3 regions of the Ochrobactrum quorumnocens genome follow, and region 2 is predicted to be linked to each of the others. Evidence: riboswitches for the same ligand, from Rfam matches in the RefSeq annotation. Region 2 holds a riboswitch; each other region holds the start of a gene.
What was found. A riboswitch is a leader RNA that binds a small molecule or an ion and turns the genes downstream of it on or off. The one in region 2 is predicted to bind thiamine pyrophosphate.
Positions count from the first base shown of each region.

Region 1: linked by a shared signal. The riboswitch ahead of thiD (bifunctional hydroxymethylpyrimidine kinase/phosphomethylpyrimidine kinase) and the one ahead of CES85_RS04430 (TenA family protein) in region 2 are both predicted to bind thiamine pyrophosphate.
Region 3: linked by a shared signal. The riboswitch ahead of thiB (thiamine ABC transporter substrate binding subunit) and the one ahead of CES85_RS04430 (TenA family protein) in region 2 are both predicted to bind thiamine pyrophosphate.

Region 1 is NZ_CP022604.1:234,379-240,050, forward strand. It holds gene CES85_RS10545 (thiamine phosphate synthase) at 1-77, opposite strand, end outside; gene CES85_RS10550 (thiazole synthase) at 77-847, opposite strand; gene thiS (sulfur carrier protein ThiS) at 849-1,046, opposite strand; gene thiO (glycine oxidase ThiO) at 1,043-2,035, opposite strand; gene thiD (bifunctional hydroxymethylpyrimidine kinase/phosphomethylpyrimidine kinase) at 2,035-2,907, opposite strand; TPP riboswitch at 2,995-3,151, opposite strand; gene CES85_RS10570 (putative bifunctional diguanylate cyclase/phosphodiesterase) at 3,389-5,509, shown strand; gene CES85_RS10575 (heavy metal translocating P-type ATPase) at 5,612-5,672, shown strand, end outside.
Region 2 is NZ_CP022603.1:930,554-936,225, reverse strand. It holds gene CES85_RS04440 (dipeptide ABC transporter ATP-binding protein) at 1-833, shown strand, start outside; gene CES85_RS04435 (ABC transporter substrate-binding protein) at 887-2,401, shown strand; gene CES85_RS04430 (TenA family protein) at 2,459-3,106, opposite strand; TPP riboswitch at 3,183-3,297, opposite strand; gene CES85_RS04425 (hypothetical protein) at 3,391-3,600, opposite strand; gene CES85_RS04420 (ABC transporter ATP-binding protein) at 3,667-4,644, opposite strand; gene CES85_RS04415 (ABC transporter ATP-binding protein) at 4,641-5,615, opposite strand; gene CES85_RS04410 (gamma-glutamyltransferase family protein) at 5,612-5,672, opposite strand, start outside.
Region 3 is NZ_CP022604.1:2,012,147-2,017,818, reverse strand. It holds gene cdlP (cell division protease CdlP) at 1-61, opposite strand, end outside; gene thiQ (thiamine ABC transporter ATP-binding protein) at 305-1,048, opposite strand; gene thiP (thiamine/thiamine pyrophosphate ABC transporter permease ThiP) at 1,045-2,655, opposite strand; gene thiB (thiamine ABC transporter substrate binding subunit) at 2,664-3,668, opposite strand; TPP riboswitch at 3,718-3,830, opposite strand; gene CES85_RS19305 (thiamine diphosphokinase) at 3,926-4,582, shown strand; gene CES85_RS19300 (YMGG-like glycine zipper-containing protein) at 4,716-5,000, shown strand; gene CES85_RS19295 (ABC-F family ATP-binding cassette domain-containing protein) at 5,149-5,672, shown strand, end outside.

The DNA.
Region 1 (5,672 bases), on a different replicon from region 2:
AGCTTGATGCCAAGTGGCACCATGCGTTTGATCCAGTCTGCACTGTCAAAGATCGGGTAGAACGGATCGAGGGCCATTACAAAAATGCCTTTCCGATAAGGGGAGTGGAGGGGGCGGCCATATCGCGCGCGTCGATCGGATCGGCTTCATAGGCGAGGCGCCCGGCTTCAACGGCAAGTGCGAAAGCGCAGGCCATTGCGGTGGGGTCACCAGCCTTGGCGACGGCGGTGTTGATCAGCACCGCGTCATAACCAAGCTCCATTGCGTGCGCTGCATGTGAAGGCACGCCGATGCCTGCATCCACCACCAGCGGAACGTCGGGAAAATGCGCGCGCATGGTTCTGAGCGCATAAGGATTGTTCAACCCGCGCCCCGAACCGATGGGTGCGCCCCATGGCATGAGCACTTTGCAACCAGCTTCGAGCAGCTTTTCGGCCACCACCAGATCGTCATTCATGTAGGGAAAAACATCAAAGCCGTCATCGCAAAGGATGCGTGCTGCTTCCACCAGCCCGAAAGGGTCAGGCTGCAGCGTGTCATGATCGCCGATGACTTCGAGTTTGATCCAATTGGTGCCGAAGACTTCACGTGCCATCCTGGCCGTAGTGACCGCTTCGCGTGGCGTGTGACAGCCAGCGGTGTTGGGCAGGACAGACACGTCCATCTGCTTGATAAGTTTCCAGAAATCCTGACCTGCACGCATGTCACCGCTTTCGCGCCTGAGCGAAACAGTCACGATTTCCGTCTTTGATGAACGGACGCTGTCCGCTAGAATGGCCGGTGAAGGGTAAAGTGCTGTGCCAAGCAACAGACGGCTTTCAAACGTTTTTCCATAAAACTCCAGCAACTTAACCTCCTTGCATCGGAGCGAGAACTTCGATGCGGTCGCCAGTAGAAATTGTAGTCGTTTCGCGCTCGTCACCCGCGATGAACTCACCATTGAGTGCCGTTGCCACCACAGCCTCGTCGAGTTCGATTTCTGTCAGCAAAGCTGCAAGAGTGGCCGCAGTCGTCTCTACGACCTCGCCATTGAGAACGATGGTCATGAAAGTTCCTCCAAAAGTTCAGGTCTTTCTTCCGGCTGCGTTGCTGCTGCAACGGCCATACGTGCGACCGCCGGTGACAGCAGAAAGCCGTGCCGGTACAACCCGTTGACATAAATGGTTTTGCCGCGCCTGCTTACACGCGGCAGGTTATCGGGGAAGGCCGGGCGGGCATCGACGCCGGTTTCGAGAATTTCCGCCTCGCCGAACGCAGGGTGCAAAGCATAAGCCGCGCTCAACATTTCCAGCGTCGAGCGCACGCTGATCCCACTGCGCTCATCGCTTTCGATCATGGTCGCGCCGATCATATGAACACCATCGCCGCGCGGTACGATGTAAAGCGGGATGCGTGGATGCAGGAGGCGCACAGGACGGGTGAGGTTGATGTCGCGTGAGCGGACCACCAGCATTTCGCCCTTCACACCACGAAGTTCGGTCAGCACGTCGCGGGCGGCAAGGCCACGCGCATCGACTATGATATCCGCGTCGAGAGATGTCTCTTGTGCATCCGTTCCAAGATGAAAGACCACGCCTTTTTTCTGCAGCCGGTCTGCCAGTTCGATCAGCGTCTTGCGTGGGTCAAGGTGTCCTTCCTGCGCGAAGAACAATCCCTGTCGGAAACGGCCTGCAAGATCGGGTTCCAGAGCATCGATGCGTGCTTGATCAATAATATCGAAAGCATCCGTTCGACGGGCAAAGCGGCGCAATTCTGTGGTATCCCGCAGATGCGAAAGCACGAGTGTTCCCTCGCGTTTGACGCCAGATACCTGGCGTTCCCACCAGCCAATGGCCTCCTGTCCGAGACGAACGACCGGCTCTTCAGCGCTTTCGCCTTCGCACCATGGTGCAAGCATTCCGCCAGCAAGCCACGAGCAACAATCACTGCCGATTTTCGGACTGCGTGCAATGATGGTAACTGCATGGCCTTGATCGGTAAATTCGGCGGCAGTGGCAAGGCCCGCCACGCCTGCGCCGATGATCGTAACCCGCATCATACCTGCTCCCTGATATCTGTATTCCAGAGGGCATGAAAGTGATGCACAGGGCCATGTCCGTGACCAACCTTAAGCTTGTCTGCGTTCCGGATCGCGGCTTGCAGATAGGTGTGCGCCTCTCGAAGAGCGTGTTCAAGCGAGAGGTCTTTGCCAAGTCCTGCTGCAATCGCGGAGGACAACGTGCAGCCCGTTCCATGCGTGTTGGCGGTGTAAATGCGGGGTGCTTCAAGCCGAATTGTTGGCTGGTCACTGCGGATCAAAAGATCGGTGCAAATTGCCCCTTCCGCATGTCCGCCTTTCATCAAGACAGCCTTTGCACCAAGCTTGAGCAAGGCGCGACCTTGTTCCTCTGCCTCGTCGTCAGTCACTGCCGTTGGTGCGTCGAGAAGGCAGGCAGCTTCGGGCCTGTTGGGGGTCAAAAGGGCGGCAAGGGGGATCAGCTTTTCGCGCAGGATCGAAATAGCGTCTTCACTCAATAAACGATCACCTGATTTGGCGATCATCACCGGATCGAGCACGATAGGGCCGGAAAAATGCTCAAGGCCAAACGCGATTGCCTGAATAGTCTTAGGCACCGACACCATGCCGATTTTGACTGCGGCGACATTGAGATCGCTGAAAACCGCCTCGATCTGGCCAGCGACAATTTCCGGCGGCACATCATGCACCGCGGTTACGGCGCGGGTATTCTGCACTGTGATGGCGGCAATGACGCTTGCACCATAGACACCAAGTGCCGAGAAGGTTTTGAGATCAGCCTGAATGCCCGCGCCCCCACTGCTGTCAGAGCCAGCAATAGTTACGCATATGGGCACGGGCGCCGCAATGCAGCTTGATGTGGTTCGGGAGAAACTGTTTTTTTGGTCCATCATGTCGTCTCTCATTCCGAACGGAAAAATGAGACGTCATGAACCTGTTGGGAGCCTGAACTCCGATGAGGGAACTCCCTCGGCCGCGACGCGTCAAACTCCGTTCCCTACGCAGGTATTACCCGGATCAGGTTCAATGGGTTAACGCGATCAGCGTCTCTCAGCCTTTTGTGTCGCAATATCGGGCAGAAAAGCGCTAAGCACTTTTCTTGATATTGCTTGGAAGGCACCCCAACGAATTTTGTGCTTTAAGGCATAGGCCGGAACAGCAGGCCGGTCAAGAGACAGAGCAAAGCTCTCTGAATATCAAAATCAAAGGTGCTAATTTAGCGATTCCGATAATTTATATATAATTTGTTAAAATTATACGCAGTAAGCTATCCACGGGATTGTTTCGTCCTGCTACAGACAGTTTGGTCTGATTCTCCAGACACGAGAACAGAGAACATCCAGTCAGGATATGTCTGATGAGGGGACAATGATGAGGAAGCGGGAAGCCGGTCAGGCTCGCTCGGATGGTGCCATGGTGCGTACCTCCGAAGAAGATTTCCGCATTCTTTTTACAACCCATCCGACACCAATGTGGGTCTATGATCCTGACACGCTGCACTTCATTGTCATGAATGAAGCAGCCCATGGGCTCTATGGTTATTCCGTTGACGAAATACCCGGCATGACAGTGCTGGACATCCGCCCACAGACCGAACGCGACAGAATGTTTGCTGCCGTGCGCGACCGGAGCGATCTGGAACGTCCTGAGCGCTGGCAGCACCTGAACGCCAACGGTCAGACCATCGATGTTCTGACTTATGGGCGTCAGGTTATCTTTGACGGTAAGCAAGCCATTCTTGCAATTGTGCAGGATATTACCGAGCTGGAAGAGGCCAACCGGCAGGCAAATCATGCCCAGTCGCTTCTCGACAGTCTCGTCAATAACTTGCCGCTTGGCGTGTTCGTTAAGGACATGAAGGATCGGGGGCGTTACCTCCTCTACAATCAGGCAGCGTCCAGCATCAGCGGGCACGATATTGATCGGGTTATTGGTTCGATTGATGCAGAAATCTTTCCTGCGGAGGAAGCAAAGCTTCTGACCCAGCAGGACCGTCTGGCTATGCGCCGCGGCAGTGTTTTGACAGTCGAACGTGATATCCGTTGCGCCGATGGCAAGCCGCGCCGCATGCGTATTATCAAGCGCTCGATCCCTCCTATTGAGGGTGATCAGCCGCGTTATCTCATTGGTATGATAGAAGATACGACGGAGCGGCGACAGATTGAGGAACGTATGGCTCATGTCGCCATGCATGACAGTCTGACGGATTTACCAAACCGTGCCTATTTCTCGCAGCACATTACCGGGGTGTTGAAACAGAGAGAGTGCGCGCCTGCATTCGCGCTGTTTTATCTCGACATTGATCATTTCAAGAACATCAATGACAGCAGAGGTCATCAGATTGGTGATCTGCTTCTCCAGCAAGTCGCAGTTCGTCTTAAAAACATCATCAGTGATCAGTTCATCGCGCGGCTTGGTGGCGATGAATTCGCCATCATTTATCACTGCAATACGGTTGAACAGATCGCCATGTTCGCAGATCGCCTCCTTTCGGCATTCCAGGAGCCGTTCGATCTTGGTGACATCTCTGAATTTGTGACCTGTAGCATCGGCATTGCACAGGCTCCTATGCACGGTGACGATCCTGATGTGCTGATGCGAAATGTCGACCTTGCGCTTTATGCGGCCAAGGCAGATGGAAGGCGGACTTTCTGCTTTTATCAGCATTCCCTGCGCCTTGCCGTTGAGAAACGCCATGCGATGACGACCGACCTGCGTCTGGCTTTGGCTGCACAGCAGTTTGAGTTGCATTATCAGCCGATCTTCAATTTGGAATCCGGGCGCATATCCGGCTTTGAAGCCTTGCTGCGTTGGTATCATCCCGTATTGGGGCTGGTGTCTCCGGTCGAATTTATTCCGATTGCCGAAGAAGCAGGACTGATCGGGCCGATTGGTGATTGGGTTCTTTGTGAGGCATGTCGGGAGGCAGCTTCATGGCCCGAGGACATCAAGGTCTCGGTCAATCTTTCTCCAGTCCAGTTCAATCAGTGCACGTTGCTTGATTCTGTGAAGGATGCATTACATGCAGCCCGGCTTTCGCCGGATCGTCTTGAGTTGGAAATTACGGAATCCGTCTTTCTGCAAAACAGCAAGCACAATACGGAGTTGCTGTTCGAGTTGCGCCGATTGGGCGTCCGCATTGCCATGGATGATTTTGGCACCGGTTATTCATCGCTGAGTTATCTGCGCTCTTTTCCTTTCGACAAGATCAAGGTCGACCGAAGCTTCGTTTCCGGTATTGAAATAGACACCCGCGATCTGGCGATTATTCAGGCTGTTGCGACGCTTGGAGCAGGATTCAAGATTGTTACGACCGCCGAAGGTGTGGAGACAACGCAACAGCTCGAATGTCTGCGTAAACAGAATTTCGGTGAGGTGCAGGGCTTCCTCATGGGGCGCCCGATGCCTGCAGCTGACGTGCCGGAATTCATTCAGACCCGCTGCGGATCGATCCTCGCGACGATGCAACCGCAGAACGAAATGGCAGTCTGAAAATCATTCCATATTAAGGCTTGACCTTCCAACGGTGGGAAGGGTTAATTATTGTGCAACTCGTAATATCGCTCCTCAAAACAGGGGCTGAAAGGGATTGCCATGAACAAGCCAGTCAAACCGGAAGCCACAAGTTTTGCCATTCCCGTTGAGGGCATGAGTT
Region 2 (5,672 bases):
TGGGGGAGCCGCCGCTGTTGCAGGTCAATGATCTGCACGTTCGTTACGCTGTCGCTGGGGGATTCCTCAAGGCCCGGAAAACGAGCGCGTTAAAGGGTGTCAGTCTTGAAGTTCAGGCTGGTGAGACGATCGGAATCGTTGGGGAATCTGGCAGCGGGAAAAGTACACTTGCCCGTGCAATTTTAGGCCTGACACCAATCGCCGACGGCAGCATTACATTCGACGGATTGACGCTCAGCCCTGATCGTAAGGAAGCTCTGGCGGCACTGCGTCGTGATGCGGCCATGGTATTTCAGGACCCGTTCAATTCGCTCAATCCGCGCATGACGGTTGGTGAAACCTTAGCCGAAGTGCTGCGGGTACAAGGCAAGGTCGACGCCAAGAATATACCTCAGCGCATTGCCGAGCTGCTGGATCTCGTTGGGCTAGATCAAAGCTTTGCCGCGCGCAAGCCACGCAGCCTGAGCGGCGGACAATGTCAGCGCGCCGGTATAGCGCGCGCTTTGGCAGTGGAGCCAAAAATGATCATCGCCGACGAGTGTATCGCAGCACTCGACGTCACCATTCAGGCACAGATCGTTGATTTGTTTCGCGAGCTCAAAAGCAAGATGCAGCTGACCTTGCTTTTCATCGCCCATGATCTGGCTGTCGTGCGCAATCTCTGTGAGCGCGTGGTCGTTATGTATCATGGCGAGATCGTTGAAGAGGGATTAAGCGCCGAGGTGTTTGCGCATCCGAAAGAGGCTTATACGGCGGCACTCATCAGCGCGATACCCGATATTGACCCCACGAAATCGCTGTTTGAAGAGAGAATTCTTGCTGAAGCATCCTGAACAAGCATCGAAAACGATGCACGACTAACCAAAAAATATAAGGGGAAATACACATGCTTAAAAAATGGATGAAGATCGGTCTCGTCACCGTCATGACGAGCATGACATTTGGTGCAGCACTTGCCGAAGCGGCGGGTGTTTTGACAATCGGACGACGCGAGGACTCCTCCACTTTCGATCCAATCAAGACCGCACAGAACATCGACAACTGGGTGTTCTCAAACGTCTATGATGTGTTGGTGCGGGTCGACAAGACAGGCACGAAACTTGAGCCCGGTCTTGCTGAAAGTTGGATGATTTCGGATGACGGTCTCACTTATACGTTCAAGCTGCGCGATGCGAAGTTCTCGGATGGATCACCGATTACTGCCGAAGACGCTGCTTTCTCACTTCTGCGTATTCGTGACAATCCAGCTTCTCTGTGGAGTGACTCTTATAAGGTCGTGAACACTGCAGAAGCTGCAGATACGCATACACTGGTCGTTAAATTGAAAACGCCGTCGGCACCATTTCTGTCCACGCTAGCGCTCCCCAATGTCTCGGTTCTTTCTAAAAAGGGAGTAGAGGAATTGGGCGAGGATGGTTACGCGGAAAAGCCAGTGGCGTCGGGCGCGTTTGTGGTGGACGAATGGCGTCGTGGTGATCGTGTTATTCTGAAAAAGAATCCGAATTTCTGGGAGGCGGATCGCGTCAAGCTTGATGGTGTCGAGTGGATTTCGGTCCCCGACGATAATACGCGGATGCTCAACGTGCAGGCAGGTCAGCTGGATGCCGCGATCTTCGTACCGTTCTCTCGTGTGGCCGAGTTGAAAAAAGACCCAAATTTGAAGGTCCATGAAGATACGTCCACACGCGAAGATCATCTGTTGATCAATCATGAGCACGGTGCACTTGCGAAAAAGGAAGTCCGTCAGGCGCTGGACATGGCTATCGATAAGCAGTCGATTGTCGATACCGTGACATTCGGTATTGGTCAGGTTGCGAATTCCTACATACCGAAGGGTGCTCTGTATCATTACGCGGATAATCTCAAGCGTCCGTATGATCCGGAAAAGGCCAAGCAGATGCTGGCCGATGCTGGCGCATCGGACTTGTCGCTCAATTATATCGTCAATGCTGGCAACGAAACGGACGAACAGATCGCAGTTCTTCTACAACAACAGCTTCAGAAGGCAGGCGTCACCGTTAATCTCCAGAAAGTCGATCCCAGCCAGAGCTGGGATATGTTGATTGCGGGTGATTACGATATCTCTGTCATGTACTGGACCAATGATGTTCTTGATCCTGACCAGAAGACCACATTCGTTTTGGGTCACGATACCAATATGAATTACATGACCCGATACAATAATGAGAAGGTAAAAGACCTCGTTGCAGCAGCGCGTCTGGAGCTTGATCCGAAGAAGCGCGAAGCGATGTATATCGATCTCCAGAAAATGGCGAAGGACGACGTCAACTGGATCGACCTCTATTACAGCCCTTATATCAATGTCACGGGCAAGAACATTGAGAATTTCTACCAGAACCCGCTCGGACGCTTCTTTCTCGAAGATACTGTGAAGAACTAAATTTGTCAGGCTAAGGCGAAAATGTAGCGGCGGGCTTTGCCCGCCGCATTATTGTTATCATTTGCGCAAGCGATAATTGACCTCGAAAAATTCAAATTCGAGACGGACCGCACGCTGGAAGAAGTTGTGACATATATCAGATTGCGCCGGGCCAATCCGATCCAGTTCGGCTTGGAGAAAGCTTACAAACTCTTGGAAAGAAGGATTATCATGTAGTGTGATCCATTCTGCATGAACGAAATTTTCAGGACGTGGCGATTGCGCGCGGGATGCCCAATCGAGATAAAGACCTTCAGCAACGTTGAGAACCGAGAGTATTGCACCATAGGAGCGCGTGTCAGCGGCTTCACGCATGATTGCTTTGAACCCGATGGTCGGTTCGGTATCGGGGATATTTGCGCGTTGTTCTTCGCTTACATTGAGTGCTGTGAAAGCGCGAAGAAAATAGGTGTTTTCTTCTCCTGAGACCATGCCGGCGAAACGTCCATAGCGCAGCCGCGCCTCAAACGTGTCGGCTGTGGCCATTGCTGCGCCCAGCAAAGTGAGGAAGCTGTCTAGAAAACGATGGTCCTGAACCAGATAGGATGCCATAGATGCATCCGAAAGAGTGCCTGCACAGAGCTCTTTGACGAAAGAATGCTCAACCGCCTGCGTCCATAATGGTTCGCTTTCTTGTTTTAATATTTGAGAGAAATGCTTGGTCATAAAGCTACCTTTTTGCTGGCAGCGAGACCACTTGAGTTTGGCATTATACGGTCTCGCAGTGAGACCGGCAAAAGGCTGGCTTAAACTTCCCCATCCCTTCGCCGGCATGATCCGGATCAGGTTCGAAGGGTCACGGCGCTGCGCTTGCCAGCCGTATCTCAGCCCCTTGCGGGACACCCCTTGGAGTCAAAAATCTTAATCGAGACTCTCGCCAATGTCGAGCCATCGGGGAGTCGATGAGTTACATACAACCAAATTGAAATCGTCGCTTGATGATACGCCAGTCAGTCGGCCTTATTAGATTCTACAAGTTTAAGCTTTCTGCGTCTTAATATCTCATACATAGATGTAGTACGCAGATTTGTTTCGCGATCAATCTCGCCGCCCTTCTGCCAGATGCCATATTTCTGACGGAAATAATCGATGACAAGCAGATCAGCTTCAATACGGTCATGTCGAGCCCTGCGTTGCGAAAAATTTACTATTGTACTCATGTTTAAATTGCAAGGGTTCTTATATGCACCGCAAGGGTTTTGCACCGCCTTGGCAGGAGGCGTGTTTCATGCTGCACGAACATAGCAAGCTAGCCGACGAGTTGCGCTTCGTTCAACGAGGATTGGCGGGATTTGATGGCATTCAGCAATGGCAATAGGGCATCGTGTGGAAAAGCCACAGCCCTTTGGTGGATTGGCAGGGCTCGGTAGGTCGCCACGTAAAACGATGCGTTTACGTTGCCGCTGGGCCACAGGGTCAGGCAGTGGAATGGCCGATATCAAAGCCTCCGTATAAGGATGTTCTGGCCGGTTGAAGACCTCGGAGGTTTTGCCTGTTTCGACGATCCGTCCAAGATACATGACCGCTACACGATCCGCGAAATGCCGAACGACCGATAGGTCGTGACTGATGAACAGATAGGATAGTCCGAATTGTCGTTGAAGATCGAGCAGCAGGTTGAGTATTTGCGAGCGGATCGAAACATCGAGCGCTGAAACTGGTTCATCCAAAATCATGAGCTTGGGGTTGAGTGCCATCGCTCTGGCGATCACGATGCGCTGTCTCTGCCCGCCTGAAAATGCACTTGGCCTTCTCACTGCATGTTCTGGATGCAGGCCGACAAGCTTGAGCAGTTCTGCCACACGCGCACTGCGTTCGGACGCTGTGCCGATATTGTGGATAGCGAGCGGCTCAGCGATGCTTTCTCCGATTGTCAGCTTTGGATTGAGTGCCGAGGCAGGATCCTGAAACACGATCTGAATATCACGTGAAAGTCCGCGTATTGTTTCGGACAGACCATGCATGACTGGCTTGCCATCGAAGCTGATATTGCCGGATGTCGCTCTGGTCATCCCGAGGATTGCCGTGCCAAGCGTGGATTTACCACAGCCGGATTCGCCGACCAGTGCCACACTTTCCCCACGGCCAATCTCAAGATCGACGCCATCAACTGCTTTTACAAACTTGACGGCTCGTCCCAGAAGACCGCCACGAATGGGATAATGAACTTTAAGATTTTTAACGGAAAGCAGCATGTCGCTCATACCAGTGATCCCACTTGTTGCGAACGCCAGCAAGCCGCAGCACCAATATCGATGCGCGCTGAAAGCGGCGGTACATGCTTCCTGCATTGATCTTCCGAGATCGGGCAGCGGGGCGCGAAGCGGCAACCATCAGGCCATGAGCCGATGTCAGGCACAATGCCTTCGATAGTTGGTAGATAGGTTTTCGGTTCGCCTTCCAGACGTGGAATGGTTGAGAGCAACAGCCTTGTATAAGGATGCTCTTGGCCAGAGAAGATCGCATCGACCGGCGCCTGCTCAATGACGCGACCTGCATACATCACTGCCACGCGGTCGGCCATATCGGCGACGACGCCCATATCGTGCGTGATGAGCAGGATTGCCGTCCCGGTCTCATCGCGAAGCTTTTTCATGAGATCGAGTATTTGCGCCTGAATAGTCACGTCGAGCGCCGTTGTCGGTTCATCGGCGATCAGAAGGCGAGGACGGCAGATCAAGGCCATGGCGATCATTGCACGCTGGCACATCCCACCGGAAAGCTCGAAAGGGTATTGCCCAAAGCGAATTTCAGGTTCTGGAATTCCCACTTCCTCAAGCATGGCAATGGCAGCGTGACGGGCTTTCTTTCCGCTCAAATTGCGATGAACAACAAGGCTTTCCTCGATCTGCCGACCGATTTTCATCAGGGGATTGAGCGATGCGACCGGCTCCTGAAAGATCATCGCGAGATCATTGCCACGTAAGTTGCGCTTGGTCTTTTCGGATGTATCGACAAGATCATGCTCGCCGAACATAATGCGCCCCGATGCAATGTTTGCGACCTTAGGCAACAGTCCCATGACGGAGAAGGCTGTCAGCGATTTTCCGCAGCCGGACTCGCCCACAACAGACAGGATTTCGCTTTCATTGACCTGAAAGCTGACTCCATCCACCACCGGTTGGCCTGCAATATGAACGACAAGCTCATCGACTATAAGCACAGGGTTTGTCATTCTGCCTCCGTGCGTACCGCTGCCCATGGATGGTAGGGATGAGCCATTCCGATATTG
Region 3 (5,672 bases), on a different replicon from region 2:
AAATCAAAGCAAGAGCAAGCAAGCCAAGACCGATGGCTGGTTTCCGCCAATTGCGCTGCATCCGTTCTGGCAGAGAGACTGGAAGACACAGGGAGGCCCGGGCACGGGTCTGTTGACGGATCAGTATTTTACCCTCGCAATTGAATCAGCGTCGATATCTTGGCGCAAATCTAGCTACAGACTGAATATCCTACAAGAAGCAGATCAGCGTTCTAAGCCGTTCTTCAAGCTGATTGCGAACAAAATATGTCCACAACCGTAACATTAGGAGTGTTTCCTGCTGCGTTTGAATCGCAGGGGCACTCTAAATTTTTGCCTGTTCACCGATATAGCGTTTCAATGCTTCCGGTCCAGATGGTGATAGCAACTCGCGTGCGGGCCCCTGAGCGGAAATCTGTCCGCTGTCGAGAAACAGCAACAATGCATCGAGATAGATGGCATCTTCAGGAGTATGGGTGACCATCAACACGGTCATGGCGTTTTCGTGTTGCAGTTCACGCACAAGATCAAGCATCTGATGACGCAACGCCGGTCCCAATGAAGCGAAAGCCTCATCAAGCAAAAGCACGGGTCGCTCGCGCACCAGTGCACGCGCTATCGCCACGCGCTGACGTTCGCCACCGGAAAGCGCTTCAGGTTTACGCTGTTCTTTCCCTCGAAGGCCGACGCGGGCAAGAGCGTTAGCAACGGTTTCGCGGTCCATTTGACTGAGTTTTAGATCGGGCGAACGCCCAAGTCCGACATTCTGTTCGACCGTCAGATGGGCGAAGAGATTGTTTTCCTGAAACACCATCGAGACAGGTCGAGATGCTGGCGGCAGGCGGGTGACGTCTGTCGTGCCGATCAGAATTTTCCCAGACTGTGGTGTTTCGAACCCGGCAATGAGATTGAGAAAAGTGGATTTACCCGAGCCACTGGGGCCGACAATCGCTGCGATGACACCGCCCGGCACTGTCGCATCGAAATTCATAGTGGTTTCGCCATAGCTGAAACGCACATCCTGAAAGCAGATATCAGCCAGATTGGCTTTAGGCGGCTGGGCATTCATGGACGGGACGTTTCCTTTCGGGCTGCGGCGCGGTCTGCAATAATCATCAGACCAAGACACAGCAGGCCGAGGATAAGCGCAAGGCCTGCTGCGTCGAATGTGCGATAGCTGCCCATGCGTTGGAACAGAAGATAGGGCAGAGTTAGCAATGCGTCGCTGCCGAACAGGGCGATAGTGCCGAGATCGCCGAGAGACAGTGCCATGGCAAAGGCAAAAGCCATTCCGAATGGTCTGCGGATGGACGGCCAATCGATAAGTCTCAACCGGTTAAAGCCTGTGATTCCAAGCTGTGCGCAAAGTCGGTTATGGCGCGCCGCCGATGTGTCCCATGCCGGCCTGAGTAGCCGTACTGCGAATGGCATTGCCATGGCGGCGTTGACCGTTACGACCATGAAGGGGGCCATAACGAATGGGTCGGTGAAATGGCGTAGCAGAATGAACCAGCCTGCACCCAAAACGATGGGCGGCATCACCAATATGAGGCTGGCGCCAGTGTCGAAGAGATTGGCAAGACGTATGCTGCGTGTCGCCTCACGCGCGATTACCAGTGAGAGCGAGAGAATGACGGAAAGAAGGGCGGCAGAAAAACCAAGTGCGATGCTGGTAGAGATAGCGCGCCATACGGTCCATTCGCTTAACAAGCGTATGAGATCGGCCGCGAGGCCTGAAATGACAACGCCTGAAACGGGCAGCGCCACATAAAGAAAGCCGATAGCGATGGCGAAAATATTGAAAACCCGTTCTCGCTTGGATGGGGTGCCATAGCGTCTGGCTGTCGCCGCTAGGGTGAAACCCTCTTCTGACGGCCGTCCAGTCAGGCGCAATCCCAGCAAGATCGCCAGTGTGAGCGCGAGTTGTGCCAGGGTGAGGGCTACGGCTCGTGCCGGATCAAAGTCGAAATGCAGGCTTTGGTAGATGGCGACTTCAAGCGTTGTTGCGCGAGGGCCGCCGCCAAGCGTCAGCACAGTGGTAAAACTGGTGACACAGAGCATAAATATGAGGCCGATCATGCCTGGCAGGTTGCGGCGAATGACCGGCCATTCGATGAAACGGAAGCGCGGTGTGCTGCGCATACCAAGCTGCGAGGAAAGTTTCGAGTAATCAGCGGGGATCGTTTCATAAGCGGCAAGAATGAGCCTGACCGCCAGCGGCATATTGAAAAACACATGCGCAATCAGAATGCCGGTGATGCCGTAAACATCGGGAGAAACCGGGTAGCCTGCCGATTGCGAAAGCTGCGCGATAAATCCATTGCGCCCATAAATGCTGGTGATACCCAGCACAGTCACAAGGGCTGGCAGCGCCAACGGCAGCGCGAACAGACGCAGAATCAGACCACGTCCCGGAAAGCTTGTTTCCGAATACAGCGCGCGCGCCACAGGAATTGCAAACAGCACTGATAGAAGGCTCGATGCTGCCGCCTGCAGAACGGTGAACCGGGCAACCCTGAGTAGGTAGCTGTCGAAATAGACATCCGTGTTAAAACCACTGGCCTCCATCGCCAGAGCAAGGAGAGATCCGCCGACCAGAACCGCCAGAAAGCCAAGCGCTAATATGCCTGCAAGTGGTTTCATCGCAGGCGTTTGTCTTGCGCGGCTGATGGTCAGCGGGTTGTTCATTTGCTGGAGGCTTTAAGCCATTCGTCGACCCAAGCCTTGCGGTTCTTTGCAACCTCATCAGCAGGGATCAGAAGTGTCTTTTCAGGCTTTGGCAACTTGTCGAAAGCGTCAGGAAGGGGAGTGGAAGTTTTGCCAGCCGGGAACATCCAGTTGGTTTCCGGGATTACATCCTGAAAGCCGGGGCCGGTCATGAAGGCAAGAAATTTCTGTGCCAGCGGGTTCTTGGCACCAGTGGTTGTCTGTGCCGCCAGCTCGATCTGCAGGTAGTTGCCTTCTGGATAGGCCAGCGCCTTATAGCGTTCGGTGTTTTCCGCGACCATGTGATAGGCAGGCGATGTCGTATAGGAGAGCACCATTGGTGCTTCGCCCTTGGTGAAAAGACCATAGGCTTCCGACCAGCCCGGCGTCACCGTCAGGATGCGCTTTTGCAGCTTTTCCCAAGCTTCATCGGCCTGATCGCCATAGACTGATTTGATCCACAGTAGAATGCCAAGGCCGGGTGTTGAAGTCCGCGGGTCCTGAATGACGATTTTCTGCGACGGATCACCGTCGACCAGTTCCTTCAGGCTTTGCGGTGGGTTGGGCAGTTTCTCGGAATCATAGACGATAGCGAAGTAGCCATAGTCATAAGGTACAAAAACATCGTCCTTGAAGTCACCCGGCACTTTGACATTGGACAGATCAATACCGCTTGGCGCGAAATAGCCCGTGGCACGTGCTTCTGTTGTGAGGTTCGTGTCTAGACCAAGCACGATGTCGGCTTTTGTGTTGCCGCCTTCCAGCTTCAGGCGATTGAGAAGGGCGACGCCATCAGCCGATGCGATCCATTCCAGCTCGCAATCGCATTCCTTCTCGAAGTTTTCCTTCACCTTGGGGCCGGGACCCCATTCGGAAACGAAACTGTCATAGGTATAGATTGTGAGCTTGTTTTTTGCCTGAGCAGCCGGTGCAAAGGCAAAAGCTGCAGAGAGCGATAAGGTCAGCAGAGATAAAAGCCGCATAACGGCAGGTCCTTTCTTTTACTTAAAGGATTGAGCGCCGTTATCGATAAATCGGGCAGCATCTAATCCCTCCGCCGGTATAAGCCGGATCAGGTTCAGCGGGTTAGCCGGAGTACGGCTTCTCAGCTATTCAATGGTTGAATGGCACCCCGTTAGAGCAGGGCCGACAATAGAGCCTTGCAAAGAGAAGGGCAAGGGATGCTTCCGCATCAACATGCAGGCTTCCGGGTAGAATTAACGCGTGTTATGAGCGATTTATGAGCACATTTGTTATTCTTCTCGGCGGCGATCTCGTCGTCACGGAACGCTTGAAACGGCAGATAGCTGGCGCGCGAGTTCTTGCTGCGGACGGCGGGATGCGCCACGCGGAAGCCCTTGGGGTTGAGCCCGAACTTTGGTTGGGAGATTTCGATTCAACCTCCGACGCATTGAAAGAGAAATATGCGCATGTGCCGCAAAGAACCTTTCCCGCTGCCAAGGATATGACGGATGGTGAGCTTGCGCTTGAGGAAGCCTTTGAGCGTGGAGCGAGTAAGGTCATTCTCTGCGGTGCTTTTGGTGGCTCGCGTACCGATCACACCTTGCTGCATCTGACTATGGCAACCGCGCAAGTCGCAAAAGGCAGAGACATTCTTCTGTCCAGCGGAGCGGAGGAAGCATGGCCATTGGTCGCAGGAGACTATGTTTATGATTTACCCGACGGCACATCTTTTAGCGTTGTGAATTTCTGCACCGTTGAAGGGCTTACAATCACAAATGCCGAGTGGCCGTTAGACAATGTGACCTTGCCGTTTGGTTCATCGTGGACTGTCTCCAATATTGTGCGTGGAACTCTTTGCGTTTCAGCGCGTTCAGGTCTTGCGATACTTGTAGCGAACTTGAGTGAGGAGGCTCATTTTCAGGGCAGCTGCTAACCTTAAAAATTGAAACTGCTTGACGCTGACAGGTGAAACGTATTGTAAATGGGTCAAGCGGGTATGATCTGCTTTACGCCGAAGTTGGGGACGCAAAGTCGGTGTTGGTGTAACTCTAGTAGGAGATTGTTTCATGAAGTCACGTCTTTCCATGATTGCAATCGTCGGTGCGCTTGCGTTCTCAACAGCAGCATGCACGACGGGTGAACAACGTACTGCCGGTTATGGTGTCGGTGGTGCAGCTCTTGGTGCGCTCGCAGGCGGCGCAATCGGTGGCAATGGTCGTGGTGCTTTGACCGGGGCTGCCATTGGTGCTGTCGGCGGTACGCTTCTCGGTGCTGCGACAACCCGTAACAATGTTCAGTATTGTCGTTACCGCGATAATTACGGTCGCGTTTACGAAGCACCTTGTAACTAAGACGGGTTGGTCCGTTTAGCGGGATCAAAGTTTAAAAACAGGCCGGGGAAACCCGGCCTGTTTGTTTTTTGACGGTTCCATTTGACAGAACGGCTTTTGTCCCCGACAAGCAGGGCGGAATTTTCAACCGCTTTTTTCAAAGAGAACCATGGCACCTCCGCTTCTTCGCCTCGACCAGATCAAGCTCACCTTTGGCGGCACACCGCTTTTGGAGGAAGCTGCCCTTTCTGTGAGTGAGGGCGACCGCATCGCGCTGGTCGGCCGCAACGGTTCAGGCAAGTCCACTTTGCTCAAAATCGCGGCCAATATGGTCGAGCCGACCTCGGGCGAAGTGTTCAAGCATCCGGGCGCGACGGTTCGTTATCTGCCGCAGGTGCCGGACCTTGATGGTTTTCCCAATGTACGTGCATATGTCGAAGCCGGGCTTGGACCGGCAGATGATCCGCATCGCGTAACCTATCTTCTTGAGCATCTGGGCCTTACTGGCGAAGAAAAACCCGATCATCTGTCTGGTGGTGAGGCGCGCCGTGCAGCCCTTGCACGCGTGATCGCGCCGCAGCCTGATGTGCTGTTGCTTGATGAGCCGACAAACCATCTCGATCTCAATACCATTGAATGGCTGGAAGACGAACTGCGTCAGATCCGTTCGGCTATCGTGTTGATCTCGCATGA